Regions from separate parts of the Amycolatopsis sp. lyj-84 genome, predicted to be linked through region 2. Evidence: riboswitches for the same ligand, from Rfam matches in the RefSeq annotation. Region 2 holds a riboswitch; each other region holds the start of a gene.
The links. Region 2 has a riboswitch for S-adenosylmethionine ahead of ACLJRM_RS32595 (aminotransferase class V-fold PLP-dependent enzyme). Riboswitches for the same ligand answer to the same signal wherever they lie in the genome.
Positions count from the first base shown of each region.

Region 1: linked by a shared signal. The riboswitch ahead of thrC (threonine synthase) and the one ahead of ACLJRM_RS32595 (aminotransferase class V-fold PLP-dependent enzyme) in region 2 are both predicted to bind S-adenosylmethionine.
Region 3: linked by a shared signal. The riboswitch ahead of ACLJRM_RS27360 (methionine ABC transporter ATP-binding protein) and the one ahead of ACLJRM_RS32595 (aminotransferase class V-fold PLP-dependent enzyme) in region 2 are both predicted to bind S-adenosylmethionine.

Region 1 is NZ_JAJPWO010000021.1:31,527-38,780, forward strand. It holds gene lepA (translation elongation factor 4) at 1-1,058, opposite strand, end outside; gene ACLJRM_RS40640 (class I SAM-dependent methyltransferase) at 1,172-1,759, shown strand; gene ACLJRM_RS40645 (VOC family protein) at 1,756-2,130, opposite strand; gene ACLJRM_RS40650 (EamA family transporter) at 2,154-3,059, opposite strand; gene rpsT (30S ribosomal protein S20) at 3,392-3,652, shown strand; gene holA (DNA polymerase III subunit delta) at 3,870-4,856, opposite strand; SAM riboswitch class I at 4,992-5,124, shown strand; gene thrC (threonine synthase) at 5,137-6,402, shown strand; gene ACLJRM_RS40670 (ComEC/Rec2 family competence protein) at 6,420-7,254, opposite strand, start outside.
Region 2 is NZ_JAJPWO010000013.1:46,280-53,533, reverse strand. It holds gene ACLJRM_RS32610 (RluA family pseudouridine synthase) at 1-381, opposite strand, end outside; gene lspA (signal peptidase II) at 378-941, opposite strand; gene ACLJRM_RS32600 (hypothetical protein) at 966-1,550, opposite strand; gene ACLJRM_RS32595 (aminotransferase class V-fold PLP-dependent enzyme) at 1,570-2,946, opposite strand; SAM riboswitch class IV at 2,979-3,093, opposite strand; gene ACLJRM_RS32590 (M23 family metallopeptidase) at 3,257-3,934, opposite strand; gene ACLJRM_RS32585 (potassium/proton antiporter) at 4,077-5,555, opposite strand; gene ACLJRM_RS32580 (ArsR/SmtB family transcription factor) at 5,667-6,350, opposite strand; gene ACLJRM_RS32575 (penicillin-binding transpeptidase domain-containing protein) at 6,394-7,254, opposite strand, start outside.
Region 3 is NZ_JAJPWO010000009.1:285,422-292,675, reverse strand. It holds gene ACLJRM_RS27375 (transglycosylase family protein) at 1-467, shown strand, start outside; gene ACLJRM_RS27370 (DUF222 domain-containing protein) at 526-1,461, opposite strand; gene rsmA (16S rRNA (adenine(1518)-N(6)/adenine(1519)-N(6))-dimethyltransferase RsmA) at 1,652-2,491, shown strand; SAM riboswitch class I at 2,797-2,887, shown strand; gene ACLJRM_RS27360 (methionine ABC transporter ATP-binding protein) at 3,097-4,107, shown strand; gene ACLJRM_RS27355 (4-(cytidine 5'-diphospho)-2-C-methyl-D-erythritol kinase) at 4,229-5,194, shown strand; gene ACLJRM_RS27350 (ABC-F family ATP-binding cassette domain-containing protein) at 5,262-7,034, shown strand; gene ACLJRM_RS27345 (fatty acyl-AMP ligase) at 7,086-7,254, shown strand, end outside.

The sequences.
Region 1 (7,254 bases), on a different contig from region 2:
AGGAAGCCGCAGCGGAAGCCGAAGCCGAGCGCCACCGACGTCTCGGGCTCGTAGTCCAGCGCGGCGTCGTTGAGCTGGAGCTTGTCCAGAGCCTCGCGCAGCTCGGGGTAGTCCGAACCGTCCACCGGGTACAGGCCGGAATAGACCATCGGCTTCGGCTCGCGGTAGCCCGCGAGGGCCTCCTTCGCGCCGTTGCGCTCGGAGGTCACGGTGTCACCGACCTTGGACTGCCGGACGTCCTTCACCCCGGTGATCAGGTAGCCGACCTCGCCGACGCCCAGCCCCTTGCTGGCCTTGGGCTCCGGCGAGATGATCCCGACTTCCAGCAGCTCGTGCGTGGCGCCGGTGGACATCATCTTGATCCGCTCGCGCGGGGTGATCTTGCCGTCGACGACCCTGATGTAGGTCACGACGCCCCGGTAGGTGTCGTACACCGAGTCGAAGATCATCGCCCGTGCCGGGGCGTCCGCGTCACCCTGCGGCGCGGGCACCTGCTTCACGACCTCGTCGAGGAGCTCGCCGACCCCGACACCGGTCTTCGCGGACACGCGGAGCACGTCCGACGGTTCGCAGCCGATGATGTGCGCGATCTCGGCGGCGTACTTGTCCGGGTCCGCGGACGGGAGGTCGATCTTGTTGAGCACCGGGATGATCTGGAGGTTGTTCTCCAGCGCGAGGTAGAGGTTCGCGAGCGTCTGCGCCTCGATCCCCTGTGCGGCGTCGACCAGCAGGACAGCCCCTTCACACGCTTCGAGCGCGCGGGAGACCTCGTAGGTGAAGTCGACGTGGCCGGGGGTATCGATCATGTGCAGGACGTGGTCCTGACCGTCGACCTTCCAGGGCAGGCGCACGTTCTGCGCCTTGATGGTGATCCCGCGTTCCCGCTCGATGTCCATGCGGTCGAGGTACTGCGCACGCATGGCCCGTTCCTCGACCACACCGGTGAGCTGCAGCATCCGGTCGGCCAGGGTCGACTTGCCGTGGTCGATGTGCGCGATGATGCAGAAGTTCCGGATGAGCTCCGGGGGCGTGAAGGTCGTGTCGGCGAACGTCGTCAACGGGTTTCCTCGCGAAGGTCGGGGTGTGCCACCTCTATGGTCCCATGCCGCTCCGGGTGCGAGTGGGGGTCATCCCCGATGCGGCCCGTGGCGTGCTGTGGTGCCCTCGAAGTATGAGTAATTCACTGACCCAGATCCTCGACAGGACGTTCGGCCATCCCAGGGGACTGCTCGGCCGGTTCGGTGGCCTGGCGATGGCGCACGGCAACGCTGCCACCGAACTCCGCATCGTCGAACTGGCGTCGATCGAGTCGGGCGAAACCACCCTGGTCGTGGGGCCTGGTCCTGGCATCGGCCTGCAAGCCGCGGCAGAACGCGCCGGCCGCGCGATCGGCGTCGATCCGTCCCCGGAGATGCTCGCCCGCGCCCGCAGACGGTGTGGCGACAAGGTGGAGCTGCGGAGCGGCGCCGCGGACTCCACGGGCGAGCCGGACGAGAGCGTCGACGTGGTCCTGAGCGTCAACAACGTGCAGCTGTGGGAGGACCGGGCGGCCGGGTTCGCCGAGTTGTTCCGCGTGCTCCGGCCGGGCGGCAGGCTGCTGCTGTCGTCGCACGAGAAGTGGCTGCCGGTTTCCCGCCACGAGCTGGCCGACGAAGCGGCCGCCGCCGGCTTCACCGACCTGCAGACCTGGACCTGGGACCCGCCGGGCTTCGGCGCCTCGCTCGCCGCTCAGCTGCGCGCGGTCAAGCCCGCGGCCTAACGCGGGTCGGTCCGCAACGGATGCTCACGCGGCACCTCGACCAGCACGATCCTGGTGCCGTCCGGGTCGGCGATCCACGCTTCGTCCAGGCCCCAGGGTTCACGGCGAGCCCCGCGAACCGGGTCCAAGCCCTTCGCGGCGAGTTCCTCGAGCGCCGCGGGGAGGTCACGGACCTGGAGCCACAAGGCGACGTCAGGGGTCGGGCCCGTCTTCCCGGTACCGACGATCTCGATCGACCCGTTCCCGGCGAAGAACACCGTCCCACCAGGGAATTCCTTGTCGATCGCCAAGCCAAGGGTGTCCCGATAGAACGCCGTCGACACGTCGAGGTCCTTCGGGTGGATCAGCACCCTGCTGCTCAGCACGTCCATGGCTCAATCCCTACCCGATGGGTTCAGGCCATCGCAATCGCGGCGATGCCCGCCAGCACCACCACGGACCCGACAAGCCTGCGCACGGCGTTCGCCTCCTTCAAGATCAGCCAGGCCGCCAGGCCGCCGAGGACGATGCTCAACTCCCGCGCGGGTGCGACGAGGCTCACCGGAGCGATCCGAAGCGCGTAGAGGACCAGCAGGTAGGCGATCGGTGAGAACAAGCCGACGATGACGATTTCGCGCTTGTGCTCGCGCCAGAGCCACGAGACCTCTTCGCGGTCCTTCAGCGCGTACGGCGCCATGAGCAGGCTCTGCACGATCGCGCCGGTTCCGAAGTAGACGATCGGCGGGACACCGAGACCGGTGACCGAATGCGCGTCCCAGAGCGTGTAGGCGGCGATCGTCAGCCCGGTCAGCAGCCCGTACGCCACGCCCTTGCGGCGAGCGACGCGATCCGCGGCGTCGGCGTGGGCGGGTGCCCGCCCGGTACCGATGACCAGCACCCCGGCGACCACGAGGAACGCGCCCACCAGGCCGAGCGGCCCCGGTCGCTCCCCGAGCAGCACGACGGCCGCCAGCACCGAGATCAGCGGCCCCGTCCCGCGGGCGAGGGGATACACGACGGACAGGTCACCGACGGCGTACCCCCGCTGGAGGACGACTCCGTAGGTGACGTGGAACACCGCGGTGACCGCGGCGGCCAGCAGCCATGTCCACTGTGGACGTTGCGGCTCCACGGCCAGCGAAACCGCCATGACGGGGATGAGCAGGATCGCGGACAAGCTGTAGTACGCCCAGACGAACCGGGCTCCGCCACGGCGGATCCGCTTGGCTGCCAGATTCCAGCCCGCGTGAATGATGGCGGCGGCGATGACGAGGGACAGGGCGGTGGCGTTCACTGCGGACCTTTCACGTTTTCCGCGCATGCGGAAAACACCGGTCCTCCAGGCTTTTGTCCCGTCAGATGAACGGCGGTGCTTCCGGCCCCGCCGATGGTGCCGCTCGGACCTGTCCCGCTTGCCCTGATTGTGTGTTTCGCTGAACGGGCAGGCGGCGGAACCCTAGGCACTACGCTCTCGACCGTACCGCAGAGCCCCTCCGGAGGCGGCCGAGATCCGCTCCGGGACGACTGTTAAGCTGGCCCTTCACCGCTGTGTGGCATTCCGTCATGGAGGAAACCCGCGCCGCTTTCACGAGCGCGCAGGGCCGGTCACAGCGCGGCGGTGAAACCACCGAGAGAGTCAAGAGGAGCGCCCCCGTGGCCAACATCAAGTCGCAGATCAAGCGCATCACCACCAACGAGAAGGCGCGTCAGCGCAACCAGGCGATCCGGTCCTCGGTGAAGACCGCGATCCGCAAGTTCCGCGAGGCCGCCGACTCCGGCGACAAGGCCAAGGCCCTGGAGCTGCAGAAGGACGCGGCCAAGAAGCTGGACAAGGCCGTGACCAAGGGCGTTCTCCACGCCAACCAGGCCGCCAACAAGAAGTCCGCGCTGGCGAAGCGCGCTAATTCTCTTTAATCGCGCGCTGACGTAAACGCGCCGAAGGGGCGTCGATCCGCTTGTCACTCACGTGGCGCGGGGAGGCGCCCCTTCATCGCGTTTACGTGGGCCTTCGGCCCAAGGGAGGGCGCGCGACTGGTGAAGTCTCGCCGTCGCGCTGACGCGCTTTCGGCGAGACAGTCCGCCGGTCGGGTTGTCGGGCGCGTTGACCTTCGGGGTTGGTCCGGCGGGTGTGTTAGCGGCTGGGGGTGCCGTGTGCGGCGACGACCTCCAGGACGGCGCGTTCCAACGCGTACTCCGGGTCGGCCGCGGCACCCTTGACCTCGGCGTTGAGCCGGGCGACGATCCGCATGGCGGTGGCGAGACCGTCCTGCCCCCAGCCGCGGGCCTGCCCCTGTGCCTTGCGTACCTTCCACGGCGGCATCCCCAGCTCGCCCGCCATCTGGTTCGGGTTCCCGCGACCCGCGCCCGACACTCGCGCGATCGTCCGGACGGCGTCGGCGAGGGCGTCCGCGACCAGCACGTACGGAACGCCCAACTGCATCGCCCAGCGCAGTGACTCCAGCGCCGCCGCCATGTCGCCGGCGACGGCCTTCTCGGCGACGGCGAACCCGTTCACGTCCGCGCGGCCCCGGTGGTAGCGGCGGACCGCCTGCTCGTCGACCGCTCCCCCGGCGTCCGCGACGAGCTGGGTCGCGGCCGACGACAACTCGCGCAGATCCGAGCCGACGGCATCGATCAGCGCGAGCACGGCCGCACCGTCGATCTTCCCGCCGACCCGGCGAACTTCGTTGCGGACAAAGGATTCCCGCTCAGCCGCCTTGGTTAGTTTCGGGCACTCGACGACCTCCGCCCCGGCCTTCTTCAAGGCTGCGGGAAGCGCCTTCGCGGCCTTGCTCCGGCCGCCTCCGCTGTGCACGACGACGAGCACGATGCCCTCGGCGGGCGCCTTGACGTAGGCCATCACCCCGTCGGCGAGCTCCTGCGAGATATCGTGCGCGGATTCGAGGACGATCACCCTGCCCTCGGCGAACAACGAGGGGCTGACCATCTCCGCGAGCGCGGGGACTGTGAGGTCGGACACCCGGATCCGGGACAGATCCGCTGTCGGATCGGCCGCTTTGGCCGCGTCCGAAGCGCTGCGGACCGCGCGTTCGATCAGCAGCTCTTCCTCACCGAGAACCAGGACCAGCGGCGATGGGGCGGAAGCTTGCGTCGTCACGGTGACGATCCTCCCACTCGTCCTCTCGGGTGCTTTGTCCGGTGACGTGTTCCGGGCACGGTGGCCCCACCCGAGCCTCATGTCGTACGGTGTTGGCGAGGCGACGCGATCGAACGCGTGCCGACAATCGAATACCGCTCATCCAGAGGGGCAGAGGGAACGGCCCGATGAAGCCCCGGCAACCGGCGTCAGCCTGTCATTCCGCGATCGCGGGATAGCTGACGAACACGGTGCCAATTCCGGCCCGCCATGGCGGGGCAGATGAGGAAGGAACCTCGCGATGACCGCAACCCTCGGCACGACCTCCACCACCAAGACCCCGGATCTCGGACCGGCCGTCGAACTGGTGTCGAAGGAAGAGGGACACCGGCAGCCGCTCGCCCCCGAATTCGTTTCCGCCGAGGACTTCTCGCCGCTCGAAGTCGCCTACGACTTCGGCCGCGTGCGCCGCGAGGACATCGAAGCCGGGCCGAAGAACATCTGGCGCTACAAGAAACTCCTTCCTGTTCCCTCGAACGTCGAGGAAATCCCCAACACCGAACCCGGCGCCACCAGGCTCATCCAGGCCGACAGGCTCGCGAAGGCGTTGGGCGTCAAGAAGGTCTGGGTCAAGGACGACACCGGCAACCCGACCCACTCGTTCAAGGACCGCGTGGTCGCCGTCGCGCTGGCCGCCGCGCGCGAGTTCGGGTTCGACGTGCTCGCCTGTCCGTCGACCGGCAACCTGGCCAACGCGGTCGCCGCCGCGGCGGCCCGCGCCGGCTGGCGGTCGGTCGTGCTGATCCCGAAGACCCTCGAGCGCGCCAAGATCCTCACCACCGCCGTGTACGACGGCGACCTGATCGCGGTCGACGGCAACTACGACGACGTGAACCGGCTCGCCACCCAGCTCGCCGCCGAGCAGGAGAGCTGGGCGTTCGTCAACGTGAACGTCCGGCCCTACTACTCCGAAGGCTCCAAGACGCTGGCCTTCGAGGTCGCCGAGCAGCTCGGCTGGCGGCTTCCCTCGCAGATCGTGGTGCCGATCGCCTCCGGTTCCCAGCTCACCAAGGTGGACAAGGGTTTCCGCGAGTTCGGGCAGCTCGGCCTCGTCGACGAGACGCCGTACAAGGTGTTCGGCGCGCAGGCCACCGGCTGCTCGCCCGTCTCGGCGGCGTTCCGCGCCGGCCACGACGTCGTCCAGCCGGTCAAGCCGGACACGATCGCCCGTTCGCTGGCGATCGGCAACCCGGCCGACGGCCCCTACGTCCTCGACGTGGTCAACCGCACCGGCGGTGCGATCGAAGACGTCACCGACGAAGAGGTCGTCGAGGGCATCCGTCTGCTCGCCCGCACCGAAGGCGTCTTCACCGAGACCGCGGGCGGCGTCACCGTGGCGACGGCCAAGAAGCTCATCGAGACCGGCAAGCTCAACCCCGACGAGGAGATCGTGCTCCTGATCACCGGTGACGGCCTCAAGACCCTCGACGCGGTCGAGGACAAGGTCGGCCCGAAGGCCACCGTCAGCGCCTCGGCCGACGCGGTCCGCGAGGCTCTCGGCATCTGAGTTCCCGGCGGCCCGCCTCACGAACGAGGCGGGCCGCGGGGCTCACCCCGGCGCGTCAGGGCGAGGCCTCCCGCGTCGGAGACGACCGCTGTGTCGCCGTCCGTGTCCGTCCTGGCGATCGCGGCACCGACCGCCCCCAGATTGTCCAAAGTGGACTTGTTCGGATGACCGTAGGTGTTTCCGGCGCCGACACTCACCAGTGCGACCCTCGGCGCGACGGCGTTGAGAAAATCCGGTGCCGTGTAACGACTTCCGTGATGCGGGACCTTCAAGACCTCGGCACGCAGATCGGCCCCCTCGGCCATCAGGTCGGCCTGGGCGGCGAGTTCGACGTCGCCGGTCAGCAGCAACCGGCCCGCCGGAGTCCCGGCACGCAGGACGACCGAACCGTTGTTGATCACCGTGCCGTCCTGTTCGAGGACCGAGCGCCGGGTGACGTATCGCGGCCCGAGTACGTCCAGCGACAGTCCGGGCCAGTCCAGCCGTTGCCCGATCCCCAGTTCCAGCAAGGGAATCCCGCGGCGTGCGGTCTCGTCGGCGACCTGCCGCCACGCCCAGGCGGGAGCCCTGCCCGGACCGACGGCGACCGCCCCGACCGACCGGCCCTCGAAGACGGATTCGAGACCTCCGATGTGGTCGGCGTGCAGATGGCTCAGCACGATCAGCGGAACGCGGTCCACCCCTAACCTGCTGAGGCATTCGTCCACCGGGCCTGGTTCCGGCCCGGTGTCGACCAGGATCGCCCTCCCGGGCTCGGCCGTGGCGAGGACGACTGCGTCACCCTGTCCGACGTCGCAAGCAACAGCGCTCCACGACGCCGGTGGCCACGCCGGGGCCAGCACCCGCACCGGC
Region 2 (7,254 bases):
GCCCGACGTCGCGATCCGCAGCCCGGCGGCGGCGAGACCGGCGACGACGGTCGGCCCGTTCCAGCCGGGGCTCGGGTGCACGGCGACACCGACCGGCTTCGAGATCACCACGATGTCGTCGTCGTCGTGCAGGATCTTCATCCCGTCGACGTGTTCCGCGACGACCTCGATGGGCGAGGCCGGATCGGGCAGCGTCACCTCGAGCAGCCCGCCCGCGGCCAGCCTGTCCGACTTCCCGGCGGGCCTGCCGTCGAGCAGGATCTCGCCGGATTCGGCGAGTTCCGCCACGACCGTGCGGGAAAGTCCCAGTAGTTTCGCCAGCCCCGCGTCGACGCGCATGCCGTCGAGCCCGTCGGGAACGGGCAACATCCGCGCGCTCATGCGCTCGCCGCCTTCTTCTTGTCCTTTGTAGACGATCCGTCGTAGTCCTTGCCCAGCAAGGAAAGAATCACGATGAGCACCCCGCCGACGCAGATCGCGGAGTCGGCGACGTTGAAGATCGCCCAGCCCTGCCCGTTCGGCGCGAACGCGGAGATCATGTCGACGACGTGTCCTTGCAGCGGGCCGGGGGCCCGGAAGATCCGGTCGGTCAGGTTGCCGAGCGCGCCCGCCAGCACCAGGCCGAGGCCGATCGCCCAGCCGACCGAGCGCAGCCGCCGGGCCAGCCAGACGATGGCGACCACGACCGCCACCGCGACCAGCGCGAGCACCCAGGTGAGCCCGGTCGCCATCGAGAAGGCGGCACCGGGGTTGCGCACCAGCTGGAAGTACACCAGCCCGCCGAGGAACTCGACCGGCTGCTTGCCCTCCAGCGTGGACACCGCGATCTGCTTGGTGAGGAGGTCGATCCCCCACAGCACCGCGGCGACGGCGAACACCACGGCGACGCGCTTCTTGGGCAGCGGCGGCGCCGGTGGCGCGGTTTCGGGCTCTGTACTCACGCCCCCATTGTCCACGGAGCGTGCTCAGGTCTCCTCGGCGGCTGTCTTCGGCCTGCTCAGCAGGGCCGCGAACGCCCCGGCGAGCGCGACCAGCGACGACAGCACCAGCGCGAGCTGTCCCTGGGCGAGCACGACGGCGCAGAGCACGAACGCGGCGGCGGCGACCAGCACCAGCACGCTGCGGTCCAGCCAGGCGAGCAGGACCAGGCCCAGCGTCACCAGGATCGCGCTCCGCGCGTCGCCGTCCATGTCGAGTTCCCAGTAGCCGACCAGATCCGCCAGCACGATGGCGACCAGCCCGCCGAGAGCGATCGCGAGGACCTTCCACCACGGCAGGCGCCTCGACCGGAAGGCATAGAAGAGCACGGTGCCGAGGTAGACCGCGAACACGGCGAACAGCCAGTCGTCCATCCGGCTCCTGCCGACGACCGAAACGGCGGACACGGCTTCACGGCTCATCTCCACGCTGTGGACGGAACCGAACAGGCCACCGTTCCCGTAGGCCGTGTAGTCGACCGGACTCGTGCCGACGGACAAGGCCACCACCGTCAGCTGGGCGAAACCCAGCAACGCCAGCGGAAACCAGTAACGCGGTCGCTCGCTCCCCATGCGAGGGGAGAGTAGTGGGTCAGGCGCAGAACGGGGGAAGCTCCCGCGGGTCGTTCTCCGGCACCCAGCGGCCTTCCGGCTTCTCGTACTGCCAGCGGGCGCCGCGGGCGACGATCTGGCGCAGCGCCAGGACGAGCCGGTCCACGTGCTCGGCGGTGCTGCCGAGGCCGAGGCTGACCCGGACGGCCTGCTGGCCGGTCGAACCGGCGGCGGAGATGAGTCGTTTGGTCGCGATGTGCGCGCAGAACGCACCGTCCCGCACGCCGATGCCGTACTCCGCGGACAAAACCGCGGCGAGCCAGCCCGGGTCGAAGCCGTCGACGACGAAGCTCAGCGTGCCGACGCGGTCGACGGGCGCGTCGAACAGCCGCAGCTCGGCGAAACCGGGGACACCGGCGAGACCACGGCGCAGCCGTGCCAGCAACTCGTCCTCGTGGGCGACGATCGCGTCCCAGTTCCCGGCCAGCGTCTCGCAGGCGACACCGAGCGCGTAGACGCCGACGGTGTTGGGGGAACCGGCTTCGTGCCGCTCGGCTCCGGCGTTCCAGACCACGCCGAAGTCTTCGGAGTCGCGGGTGACGAGTTTCGTCGCGCCGCCACCGGCGAGGTACGGCTGGGCGGCGCGCAGCCAGTCGGCGCGGCCAATCAGCGCACCGGCACCGAAGGGCGCGTACAGCTTGTGCCCCGAGATCGCGATGTAGTCGACGTCCAGTTTGCGCAGGGAGATCTTGCGGTGCGGCGCGAGTTGCGCGGCGTCGAGCGCGATCCGGGCGCCGTGCCGCCGCGCGACGGCGGAGATCTCCTTGACCGGCAACAGTTCCCCGGTCACGTTGGACGCGCCGGTGATGACGACCAGCCGCGGGCCCTGAGGGCAGTCCGCGAGCGCTTCGTCCACAGCGGACACCGCGGCGAGGCGGGTGCGCGGGGTCTGGATCCGGCGGACGTTCGGGCCCTTCCACGGCAGCAGCGCGGCGTGGTGCTCGGTGTCGAACACGACGACCGACGTGTGCTTCGGCAGGCTGCGCGCGAGAAGGTTGAAGGAATCGGTGGTGTTGCGGGTGAACACGACGGTGTCGGTCGACCGCGCGTCGACGAAGTCCCGCAGGATTCCGCGCGTCCGCTCGTAAAGCTTGGTGGAGACCTGCGAAGCGAACCCGGCGCCGCGGTGGACGCTGGCGTACCAGGGAAGGAACTCGTCGACGGCGTCGCGCACCTTGTCCAGGCAGGGAGCGCTCGCCGCGTGGTCGAGGTTGGCGTACCCGATGTCGCCGCCGGTGACCAGCGGGACCCGCAGATCGGCACACGCCACGGCCGGGATTTCGCGGGTGGCAACGGTTTCCGCGACAGTGGCGGAGGGGGTGGCGGGGGTGCTGGTGCGTTCGAGAGCGAGAGTCATCGTCATCCTCCGGGCCTGGGGACCCGACGAGGATCCCGCGCTTGCCCGCCGCACCACGCGACGAGCCAGGTCCTCACCCGGGGCACCCCACCGCGGAAGGAGGGTTGCCGGTCAGCTAGCCGGGGCTTGACGCTGACACTCGTGACCTACGAACGAAGTTAGCGGATGCACCCGCGATCGAGCCACCCCTCGTCCGGATGTTGAGACGCCGGTCACGCCTTCCGCGACCGAGGAGAACCCCCGCGTTTCGTCCTCCGGTTGCGGTACTTGCACGCGCAACTACCGCATCCAGAGGACTGATCGCGGGAGGTCAGACGCGGAATCGGCCGGGCAGGGGGATGGTCGCGCGGGACGAGACCTCGGTGGCCGTACCCGAGTACTGATCGGTGCCCGCGGCGAACTGCCAGCCGCCGAAGGTCTTGCCGTCGACCGCTTCGCCGTAGGCCTCGGCGACCTTGGTCGAGACCTCGTCGTAGGACATGCCGTTCCAGTTGCCCGCTCCGACGCCGAAGTCGCGCGAGTCACCGCCCTTGGCGACGGCGGGCAGGGTCCACAGGGTGAAGTGCACGTGGGCGCCGGTGCTGCTGCCGCCGCAGGGCAGCGCGTTGCCGGTCCGGCCGAGGGCGTCGCCCGGGACGACCCGCTGGCCGTCGGTGACCGAAATGCCCTCCATGTGGTAGTACCCGGTCCGCCAGCCGCCGTCGTGGTCGACGGTCACCCAGTCGCCGCCGTCGCAGTGCTGGATCCGGACCGTCCCCGCGAGCGGGGCGCGAACGGTCTTGTCCCCCGGACTGAAGTCGATGGCGTTCTTCACGCCGGAGGTCCCGTTGTCCGAGTGAATCCCCGCCGAATAGACCGCCTGACCGGTGTCGAACGGCAAGCCGAACGCCGGGAACGCGCCCGCGGCCGCGGCCGGCGTCGAGAGAACCACCCCGACGAGGACGGCGGCGGCCCCCAGACCGGCGAACCGCACAGGAAGTTTCGTCACCTTGCGTACTCCTTACCCCGTGACACTCACCCATTCGATGGAGTGGATTGCGGGGAAAGTAATCCAAAAGGAGTACAAAAGGGAACAACTCGTAGTGAATTTTCTGAGATCAACCGACGAAAGGCTGGTGCGATCTCGTGACCTATTGGCCGGATTCGCCCTTCCACCTGGCGAGGCGTCCGGCACGGTCGACGGCCCGGAGGCGTCGTTCGGCCGCGTCACGGGCGTCGGACGTGGTCACGACGAGTAACTGATCGCGTTCCTGGAGCCGGGTGTCCTTGTTGGGCGTGAAGCCGATGCCGTCGCGCACGAGCAGGCTGATCGTCGCCCCGATCGGCAACCGCAGCTCCGCCAGGTAGACGCCGTGCATCTTCGACCCGGGATTGATCCGGACCTGCAACAGGTCGGCGCCCATCTCGTCGAGCGGCGCGGAGTCGACGTCGATCTCGTGCGCTTGGGCGTGCTGGGTCAGCCCGAGCACTCTCGCGAGCGGGCTCAGCGTCGCACCCTGGAGCAGGGTCAGCACGATGACCAGCACGAACACGGCGTCGACCAGCTCCTGCGCACCGGGCACCCCGGACGACAGCGGGATCAGCGCGAGCACGATCGGGACGGCCCCGCGCAACCCGGCCCAGGACAGGAACACCTGTTCTCGCCAAGGGATCTTGAACGGCAGCGCGGACAGCACCACCGACAGCGGACGGGCGAGCAGCAGCACCACGGCGCCCGCGACGAGCCCCTGGATCAGGCTCTCGAAGATCCTGCTCGGCGAGGCGAACAGGCCCAGCAGGACGAACAGCCCGATCTGCGCGAGCCAGCCGAGCCCCTCCGCGAAGGACAGCGTGTCGGACCGGTGCGGCAGCTTCGAGTTCCCCAGCACCAGGGCCGCGACATAGGTGGCGAGCAGGCCGGAGGCGTGCGCCAGCTGCCCGCTCGAGTACGCCACGACACAGACGGCGACCGTGGCCAGCGGATACAGGCCGGTCGCCGGCAGCGCGGCCCGTCGCAGCGCGTGCGCGCCGATCCAGCCGAAGGCCAGGCCGATGACCAGCCCGGCGGCGAGTTCGTAGACCACCAGCAGCGGCAGCGACCAGTCGATGGTCGTGCCCTCGGCCAGCACGACGACGGCGATGTACGCCGGGGCGTCGTTGATGCCCGACTCGATCTCCAGCGCGCCGACGAGCCGCTTCCCGACCCCCGCCGATCTCAGCACCGAGAACACCGCGGCGGCGTCGGTCGAGGCGAGCACCGCGCCCCACAGCAACGCCATCCGCCAGTCGAGGCCCAGCAGCCAGTGCAGGGCGGCGCCGGTGACCGCGATACTCACCGCGACGGCCACTGTGGACAGTGCGATTCCGATGCCCAGCGAGGGTTTCACGGCCGTCCACCGGGTGGTGAGACCACCTTCGGACAGGATCATCACCAGCGCGGCGAGGCCGAGCGACTGGGTGAGCTCGGGATTGTCGTACTGGATGCCGAACCCGGCTTCGCCGAGCAGCACCCCCATGCCCAGGTAGAGCAGTAGCGAGGGCAGACCGACCCGGATCGACACGCGGACGGCGATCACGGCGACGAGCAGGACGGCACCACCGGTACCGAGAATGAGCGGGAGCTGCTCCATGTCGCCTCCCGTCCGGTCGCCGTGAGGGCTCCAGAATAGTGAGGCGGTGGTCGTCACTCGTTCGTGTACCGGTCGAAAACCGTCCGGATAGCCTGTGTTACAGACTGTCCTTTACGGACTCCGCAGGGCCACCAGGTCCACCCCGAGTTCCGCGAACGGTTTCTCCGCCGCGGGCAGGACTTTCACCGCGCGGTTGCCCTCACGGGACAACCAGCCGGCGCTCACTCCGTGAGACAGTAACGCCGCGGGGACCCGGCCCGCCAAATGATCACGGCGCACTGTCCAATCGAGACAGTCACGCAGCATCGGACGGCGACTTTCGGCGATCTCCACCCCGAGGGCGCCGAGCACCTCGCGTCCGCGAGCGGTCAACGTCAGGCCGTCGGCCTCGTCGATCAGCCCGGCGGTGAGCATCCCGTCCCGCAGCGCGACCCCGACCGTCCCGGCGAGGTGGTCGTAGCAGGTCCTGGCGAATTCGAGCCGCTTCACCCGGACCGACGAGCGCAACCCCTTCACCGGGCGATGCTCGGCGTGCTGCGCCAGATGCTCGATCAGCTCCGCCACCCGGGGGTCGGCGATCCGGACGTAGCTGTGCCGCCCCTGTTTGACCCGCACGACGAAGCCTGCCTCGGTCAGCTTCGTCACGTGTTCGCTCGCCGTCGACGCGGCCACTTCGGCCACTCCGGCCAGCTCGGTCACCGTCCAGGCACGTCCGTCGAGCAGCGCGAGGCACATCGACGCGCGGCTCGGATCGGCGAGCACGGCCGCGACCTCGGCCAAGGCGATCGTTTCCATGAGTTCACCGTAGAAGACGCACGGTTCGGCGAGGGCCGAAACGTCAGCCCACCAGGAACTTCGCCGCCAGCCGGACCGCGGGCCCGGAATCGTTGGAGCCCTCGAGCATGACGGCGAACGCGACGTCGCCGCGATACCCGACGAACCAGCCGTTGGCGTCGGCACCCGAGCCGAACTGCGCCGTCCCGGTCTTGCCGAAGACGGCGCCGCTGCCCTTCAGCGCCTTCGCGGTCCCCGTCGTGCAGACCTCGCGCATCATCGCCCGGACCTGGTTCAGCACCCCGGCGGGCGGGGCCTGGTAGCCGGTGTTGACCTTGGTCTCGAGCCCCTGCCACAGCTTCGGCACCACCGGCTTCCCCGTGGCGACGGTGGCGGCCATGAGCGCCGCGCCCAGCGGGCTGACCTGCACCCTTCCCTGCCCGATCCCGGCCTCGACCTGCTCGTCGCCGCCCGCCGACGGCTCCACCTTGCCGGTCTCGGTCGCCAGTCCCGGGATCTCGAAGTCGGCGTTGAGGCCGTACTGGCTCGCGGCCTTCGCGAGGCCGTCCGCGGGCAGTTGCCCGGCGAGCCGCCCGAAGGTCGTGTTGCACGAGGCGGCGAAGGCCGTCTTCAGCGAGACGGTCCCCAGGTCGAACCCGTTTTCGTTCTTGAGCGTGCGGGTCCCGATCTGCTCACTGCCCGGGCAGGCCACCGGCGAGTCGGCGGAGATCCCGCCCTTCTGCAGCGCCGCGGTCGCCGTGGCGATCTTGAAGGCCGAACCCGGCGAATAGAGGCCGTTGAGCGCCTTCGGCTGGTTCCCGGCCGCGCCGTTCTGCGCGACGGCCAGCAGTTCGCCCGAAGTCTTCATCGCGACGATGATCGCCGGCCCCTGGAAGCCGTCGACGGCCTTCTGCGCGGCGCTCTG
Region 3 (7,254 bases), on a different contig from region 2:
AAATCGCGCCGCCCGAGCAGAAGGTCGACGACCCGGAGCTCGAAAAGGGCAAGACCAAGGTCGAAGACCCGGGCACCCCGGGCCAGAAGACCGTGACCTACAAGGTCACCAAGCGCAACGGCAAAGAGGTCGGCCGCGAGAAGGTCTCGGAAGAGGTCATCACCGAGGCCAAGCCCAAGATCGTCAAGGTCGGAACGAAGAAGCCTGCGGACCCGGTCATCGGCGACGCCGGCGCTTGGGACCGCATCGCGCAGTGCGAGTCGACCGGCAACTGGGCCGCCAACACCGGCAACAGTTATTACGGTGGCCTGCAGTTCAACAAGAGCACCTGGGACGCCTACGGCGGCTCGCAGTACGCCGCGTACCCGCATCAGGCCAGCAAGGCCCAGCAGATCGCCGTCGCCGAGAAGGTCCGCGACGACCGCGGTGGCTACGGCGCTTGGCCGCACTGCGGCAAGAAGGCCTGACAGCCAGAAAATTCTCCTTCCTGAGGGTCATCTGTGGGTTCCGCCCGCAAGGTGGCCCTCAGGCCGCTTTGGGCTCCGATGCGGATGAGGTTCGCGCGCCGGGTCTCGGTCTCGACAGCCGTGCCCACCAGCGCGGAGGCCTTATGTGGGCCAGATCCCGTACTCGTTCAGGTTTCTCGACAGGCTCCGCGTGCGGAGGCTGCTCGGCGGCCTGCTCCGAGCTTCGCCGAGGCAAGGGGATCTCCGGGCCGTCTGCCGCGAGATCCACGATCTCCGCGAAAGCGTCACCACGTCTCTCCGCCGGAGTGCGGTCGTCGGGTTCTCCGTTCGGGGCCGGATGTGCCAGTGGCACCAGAAGCGCGTTCAAGCGGGCACCGGTCTCGGGATCGAGGTTGCCGCGCAGGTCCCACCGGCCGGTGCGTTTCTGACGCAACCAGAATTCGCTTCGGGGGTTTTTCGAGCCGGGGTCCTTGGTGTCACCTCCGTCCGGATCGAGACGCGCGAGCAGGTCTGTCCCGGCGATCGTGACGTCGCGCGGTCTCGCGACGCCGGCAAGATCGACCAGGACCTTCTCGGCGTCGAGCCGGGTGTCTGCGGGGACGTGCTCGGGCAGCCTCCGCATCACCTTGACGATTCGATCGATGCTGCCATCGGCCAGTACGCCGGTGGCGGCCGCGGCTCCGGTCAAAGGCGCGACGGGCGGAGTGGAAGTCCCGTCGCGCGAGCGTCTCGAGTTGAGCGCGAGTGCCCGACCGGTCACCTTCTGCGCCTCGGCCCGGGGGACCCGGGCCACATGCTCGTAGAAGACGGCGATCGAGTTGTATCCGTAGAGCTCTCGGACACCTCGTGACTCGATTTCGGCCAGGATCTGGCCGACTTCGGCGAACAGACGTCGCCCTTCGCGCAGCCGTGTCTGCAACTCGTCGAGAAGCAGCTCGGGGTCACCTTCCGGCAGATTGAGCGGGAAGGCCTTGGGAGTGTTTGTGCTGGTCATCCCTCGATTGTCGGCCCAGAGTCGAACGAATGCACGGTATCGATCGGGTAGATGATGATCACGCTCCGGCGATGCCAACTTGCACCGATCACTCTTGCGTGGGAAGCAGGCCGGTTTGGAAACTGCGGATGGATGATGCGGGCGGGTCGGGCGATCGGAGGCGCCCGCCAGGGCTGGCTACGATCGTCGGGTGACTGAACTGCTCGGGCCCGCGGAGATCAGGGCGTTGGCGGCCGAGCTGGACGTCCGGCCGACCAAGAAGCTCGGCCAGAACTTCGTGCACGACCCCAACACGGTGCGCCGTATCGTCGACCTTTCCGGGGTCGGTGAAGGTGACGTCGTACTGGAAGTCGGACCGGGCCTCGGCTCACTGACGCTGGGACTGCTCGCGACCGGCGCCGAGGTCGTCGCGGTCGAGATCGACCCCGTGCTGGCCGGGCGGCTGCCGAACACCGTGGCCGAACGCGGCGGAGCCGAAAGGCTGACGGTCGTCGGGGCGGACGCTCTGCGGATCAAGGCGGACGACCTGCCTGAACGGCCGACGGCACTCGTCGCGAATCTGCCGTACAACGTCGCCGTTCCCGTCGTGCTCCACCTGCTCGCCGAGTTGCCGTCGCTGACCAGCGGTCTCGTGATGGTCCAGACCGAGGTCGCGGACCGCATGGCGGCCGGCCCGGGGAGCAGGACTTACGGCGTCCCCAGCGTCAAGCTCGCGTGGTACGGGAAGACGCGCAAGGTCGGCGCGGTTCCCCGCTCGGTGTTCTGGCCCGTTCCGAACGTGGATTCCGCACTGGTCGCTTTCGAGCGAGGCGACGACGTCGTGTCGTCCGTGAGCCGGGAGCGATTGTTCGCGGTGGTCGATGCGGCCTTCTCGCAGCGGCGGAAAACCTTGCGTGCGGCGTTGGCGTCCTGGGCCGGCTCTGCCGAACGCGCGGGGGAGTTGCTCGAGAAAGCGGGTATCGACCCCAAGACCCGCGGCGAGCAGTTGGACGTTCATCAGTTCGCTCGGATCGCAGCGGCGACCGACTGACCACGGCAGGCAAGACCGTCTCGCAGGCTGACACGGGCCCGGTCAGGGGAGCGGTGTTTCCCCTGTTGCAGCTGTGACCGGCACCGCGCGGAAGCGAGTTGGTCAAGGTCAGCACGACTGCGTAAATCCTCTTCTGGATCTGCATGATCCAAACCTGTCTTAGCAGGCAGGGGCTCTGGTCCGGCACGATAACACTCGCCGCCTTCCCATTATATGGACAGGCGATCCTGTATGATGGACGCGACCAGACGTGTGATCTGCGCCTACGTGCTTGCTTTCATCCAGTGGGATCGGTTTTACTCAGTGAGCCATCCCGAGCGACTGAGAGACCTGGCTCGCCGAAGTCGCAGCAACCACCCTCCACAGGGCAGGTGCTACCGCCAGGACCGATGGAGGCTGTGCCTAATGAACAGGGTCACCCACCCGCTCCTGCTGACCAGGCGACGCGTAGTCGACGAAGGTCGCCGCACGGTAAGTGCGTGTCGACGCTCAACCGTTACTGCCTGAGTCTTTCCCTTACCTCTGAAGCCTGTCCGTTCGGACGGGCAATCGGTGACGGTTGGCGCGCTCGAAAGAAGCAGCGCCCCATTCGCATGGAGCCCTTCGTGATCACTGTCGAAAACTTGTCCAAGTCCTTTCCTCTCAACGGAAATCCCGTCGTCGCCCTGCGCGATGTCAGCGTGGACATCCAAGCCGGCTCGCTGTTCGGAGTCGTCGGTCCGGCCGGCTCCGGCAAGTCCACCCTCGCTCGTTGCATCGGGCTTCAGGAGCGCCCCGACCGAGGTGTCGTCCGCCTCGACGGCCTCAACACCGGGACCCTCGACGGGCGCCGTCTGCGGGAAATCCGCCGTCAGGTCGGTGTGGTGAACACCAAGGCGGAGTTGCTCGCCGAGCGCACCATCGCCGGCAACATCGCGTCGCCGCTCGAACAACTCGGCCTCGACGGGCCGCAGCGCCGTAACCGGGTCGGCAATCTGCTCGATCTGGTCGGACTCACCCCGCGAGCGGGGCAGCGTCCGGGCGAGCTGACCGAGGGGCAGCTGCGCCGGGTGGCCATCGCCAAGGCATTGGCCGCCGGACCTTCCGTGCTCCTGGCCGACGACCCGACCGCGGGTGTGCAGCCCGAGGAATCCGGCGCGGTCCTGACCGTGCTCGACCGTGCGCGTGCCGAGCTCGGGGTCACCGTGCTGCTCACCACTCCTGACGCCGGCGTGGTGCGCCGTGTCTGCGACGACGTCGCGGTCCTGGAAGCCGGGGCGATCATCGAACGCGGAACCGTGCTCGACCTGGTCTCCGACCCGAACAGCCGGACCGCGCAGGCGCTCCTGCCTTCGATCGAAACCGGCCGTGCGCAGGCTTCGAAGTACGACCGCGCGGTGGACGTCGTGCTCGTCGGCTTCGCGTCGGTCGGTGCGCTGCTGCCTGAGGCGGCCGGTCGCTTCGACGTCGAACTCGCCACCATCGGAGGCGGCCTCACCCGGATCGGCGACACGCCCGTCGGCCGGTTCCGCCTCGGTGTGCGTGGCGAGCGCGCGGATGCCGCACTCGCCTGGATCGCCGAACGTGGTGGCCACGTGACCCACCCGGTCCGCGGGCCGCAGGGCGTCGCTGCTTGATTCCCCGACGAACGGGCCGCTCAGGACGAACTCTGTCCAGGGCGGCCCGTTTGCGTCCGCGTCGTCCTGTTCTCTTTCTCCTGGTGGCAGTACAAGTGGAGCGGGCACGTAGGCTTGTCTCGTGCTCGCCGTCGTACCGCCCCCAGTTACCGTCAGGGTTCCCGCCAAGGTCAACCTGCACCTGTCGGTCGGTGACGTACGCCCGGACGGCTACCACGAGCTGGTGACCGTTTTCCAGGCGCTTTCCCTGACCGACGAGGTGACTGTCGCGGTCACCGAGGAGCCCGGCATCGAGGTCTATGGCGAAGGTGAAGGTTCCGTACCGACAGGGGCCAACAACCTCGCCTGGAAGGCGGCGCAGGCCCTGGCGGCCCACGTCGGCAAGGCCGATGGCGAGTCCAAGGTCCGGGTGGTACTTCGCAAGGGCATCCCGGTAGCGGGCGGGATGGCCGGGGGCAGTGCCGACGCGGCCGCGACCCTGGTCGGGCTCGCGTCGCTGTGGAAGCTCGAGATCTCCCGAGACGAACTCGCTGGTATCGCCGCCAAGCTCGGCAGCGATGTTCCCTTCGCGCTCTACGGCGGGACAGCGTTGGGCACCGGCCGGGGTGAGCAGCTGGTGCCGGTGTTGTCGAGGCACACGTTCCACTGGGTCCTGGCGTTCGATCAGCGCGGTCTTTCGACCCCGCGGGTGTTCGGCGAGCTCGACAGGTTGCGTGAAGAGGGCAGCCCGCCGCGGATCGGTTCGCACACTCCGGTGGTCGAGGCACTGGCGTCCGGTGACCCGCGGCAGCTGGCGTTGCTTCTCGGTAATGACCTGCAGGCGGCCGCGGTCTCGTTGCGTCCCGGGCTTCGCCGGACGTTGCGGGCTGGAGTCAACGCGGGTGCGCTCGCCGGCACCGTGTCCGGATCCGGGCCGACCTGCGCTTTTCTGTGCGCGGACGCGCAGTCGGCCGTCGAGGTAGCCGCGGAACTGTCCGGCGCTGGTGTCTGTCGTACGGTGCGCGTCGCGCACGGGCCTGTTCCCGGAGCCCGGCTGGTGGGCGGGGACGACGCGCCGCGGCCGGCGCCGCCTCGGGTGCACGCATGAGGATGTCCGAAATGGACATCGACTAATTCGTTGTGGTGCAAGCTTTTTGGAAAGGATCGGCTGAGGCATGGCCAACTTGGTCAACCTGGAGTCGGTGAGCAAGTCCTTCGGGGTGCGCCCGCTGCTCGACGGTGTTTCGCTCGGTGTCGCGGAGGGGCAGCGCATCGGCGTCGTCGGTCTCAACGGGGGCGGGAAGACGACGCTGCTGGAGGTCCTCGCGGGGATCAGCGAGCCGGATACGGGGCGGGTGAGCCAAGTCCGCGGCCTGCGGATGGCCGTGGTCACCCAGCGGACCGAACTCCCCGTCGGCAGCACGGTCGGCGACGTCGTGCTGGAGCGCTACGGCGCGGAGCACGAGTGGGCCGCTGACGCGCGAGTACGGTCCATTATGGACGGTCTGGGGATCACCGCTCTCGGTGTCGAAAAATCGACGACGAATCTGTCCGGTGGCGAGCGCCGCCGTGTCGCGCTGGCGGCGGCCCTCACGGGTGAGCTGGACCTCGTGGTCCTCGACGAACCGACCAACCACCTTGACGTCGAAGGTGTGCGCTGGCTCGCGGATCATCTGCTCAACCGCAGGATCGCGGTCGTGGTCGTGACCCATGACCGGTGGTTCCTCGACACCGTCGCGAGTGTGACCTGGGAGGTCACCAACGGTCGCGTCGAGCAGTACGAAGGCGGTTACGCGGACTGGATCTTCGCGCGGGCCGAGCGAGCGAGGCTGGCGGCGACGGCCGAGGAGAAGCGGCAGAACCTGGCACGCAAGGAGCTCGCGTGGCTACGTCGTGGTCCGCAGGCCAGGACTTCGAAGCCGCGCTATCGAGTCGAGGCGGCGGAGGCGCTGATCTCCGACGTGCCGGAGCCGCGTGATTCGGTCGAATTGCAGGCGTTCGCCCGGCGACGGCTGGGAAAGACCGTCCTGGAGGTCGAGGACGCCACTTTGACCGTCGGCGACCGCACCCTGCTCGATCACGTCACGTGGCGGATCGGTCCCGGCGATCGGATCGGCCTGGTCGGCGTCAACGGGTCGGGCAAGACGACGCTGCTAAAGCTGCTCGGTGGTGACAAGGAGCCTGAGACTGGGCGCCGCGTCCAGGGGAAGACGGTCAGTCTCGCGCATCTCCGGCAGGAACTCGACGATCTGCCCGGTGACCTGCGCGTCCTGCAGGCGATCGAAGAGATCTCAGGAAGGGTCGTGTTCGGCAAGCAGGAGCTCTCCGCTTCGCAGCTGGCCGAAAAGCTCGGGTTCCCCGCGGCGAGGCAATGGACCCCGGTCGAAGACCTTTCCGGTGGTGAACGGCGCCGTCTGCAGCTGTGCCGGCTTCTGATGGCCGAGCCCAACGTGCTGCTGCTCGACGAACCGACGAACGATCTCGACATCGACACTTTGCAGCAACTGGAAGATCTGCTCGATTCCTGGCCGGGCAGCCTCGTCGTCGTCTCGCACGACCGGTACCTGGTGGAACGCGTTTGCGACACGATCGTCGCCTTGTTCGGGGACGGGCAGGTGACCCATCTGCCGGGCGGGATCGAGGAGTACCTGGACCGGCGCGCCAAGAGCCTGGAGAAGGCAGGGAGCGACAGGAAGCCGGGCAACAAGCAGGCCTCCGAGCCCAAGAAGAGCGCCGCGGAACAGCGGGCGGCGCAGAAGGAACTGTCCCGCCTCGAGCGCAAGCTCGACCAGCTCCACGCGAAAGAAGAGAAGCTGCACGCGGCCCTGCTCGCCGCGGCGACCGATCCGTCGAAGCTCATCGAGCTCAACACTGAACTGAAGGCTGTCGAAACGGAGAAGGAGGAGGTCGAGGCCCAGTGGCTCGAGACCTCCGAAGCTATCGAGTGAGTTCACTCGACGGCGAGCGGGTCTTCCAGGGCGGACAGTACTGTGACGCGCATGAGTCGGTTCGTGGACACGCTCGTCGCCACCGCGGCGGGGCGAGGTCAGCAGCGGGGAATGGTCACCGGGGAGCCCAAGGAGCCGGTTCGGCGGACCTGGGCCGAGATTCACGAGCAGGCCAAACGGGTCGCCGGGGGTCTGGTCACAGCAGGGCTCGAGCAGGGCA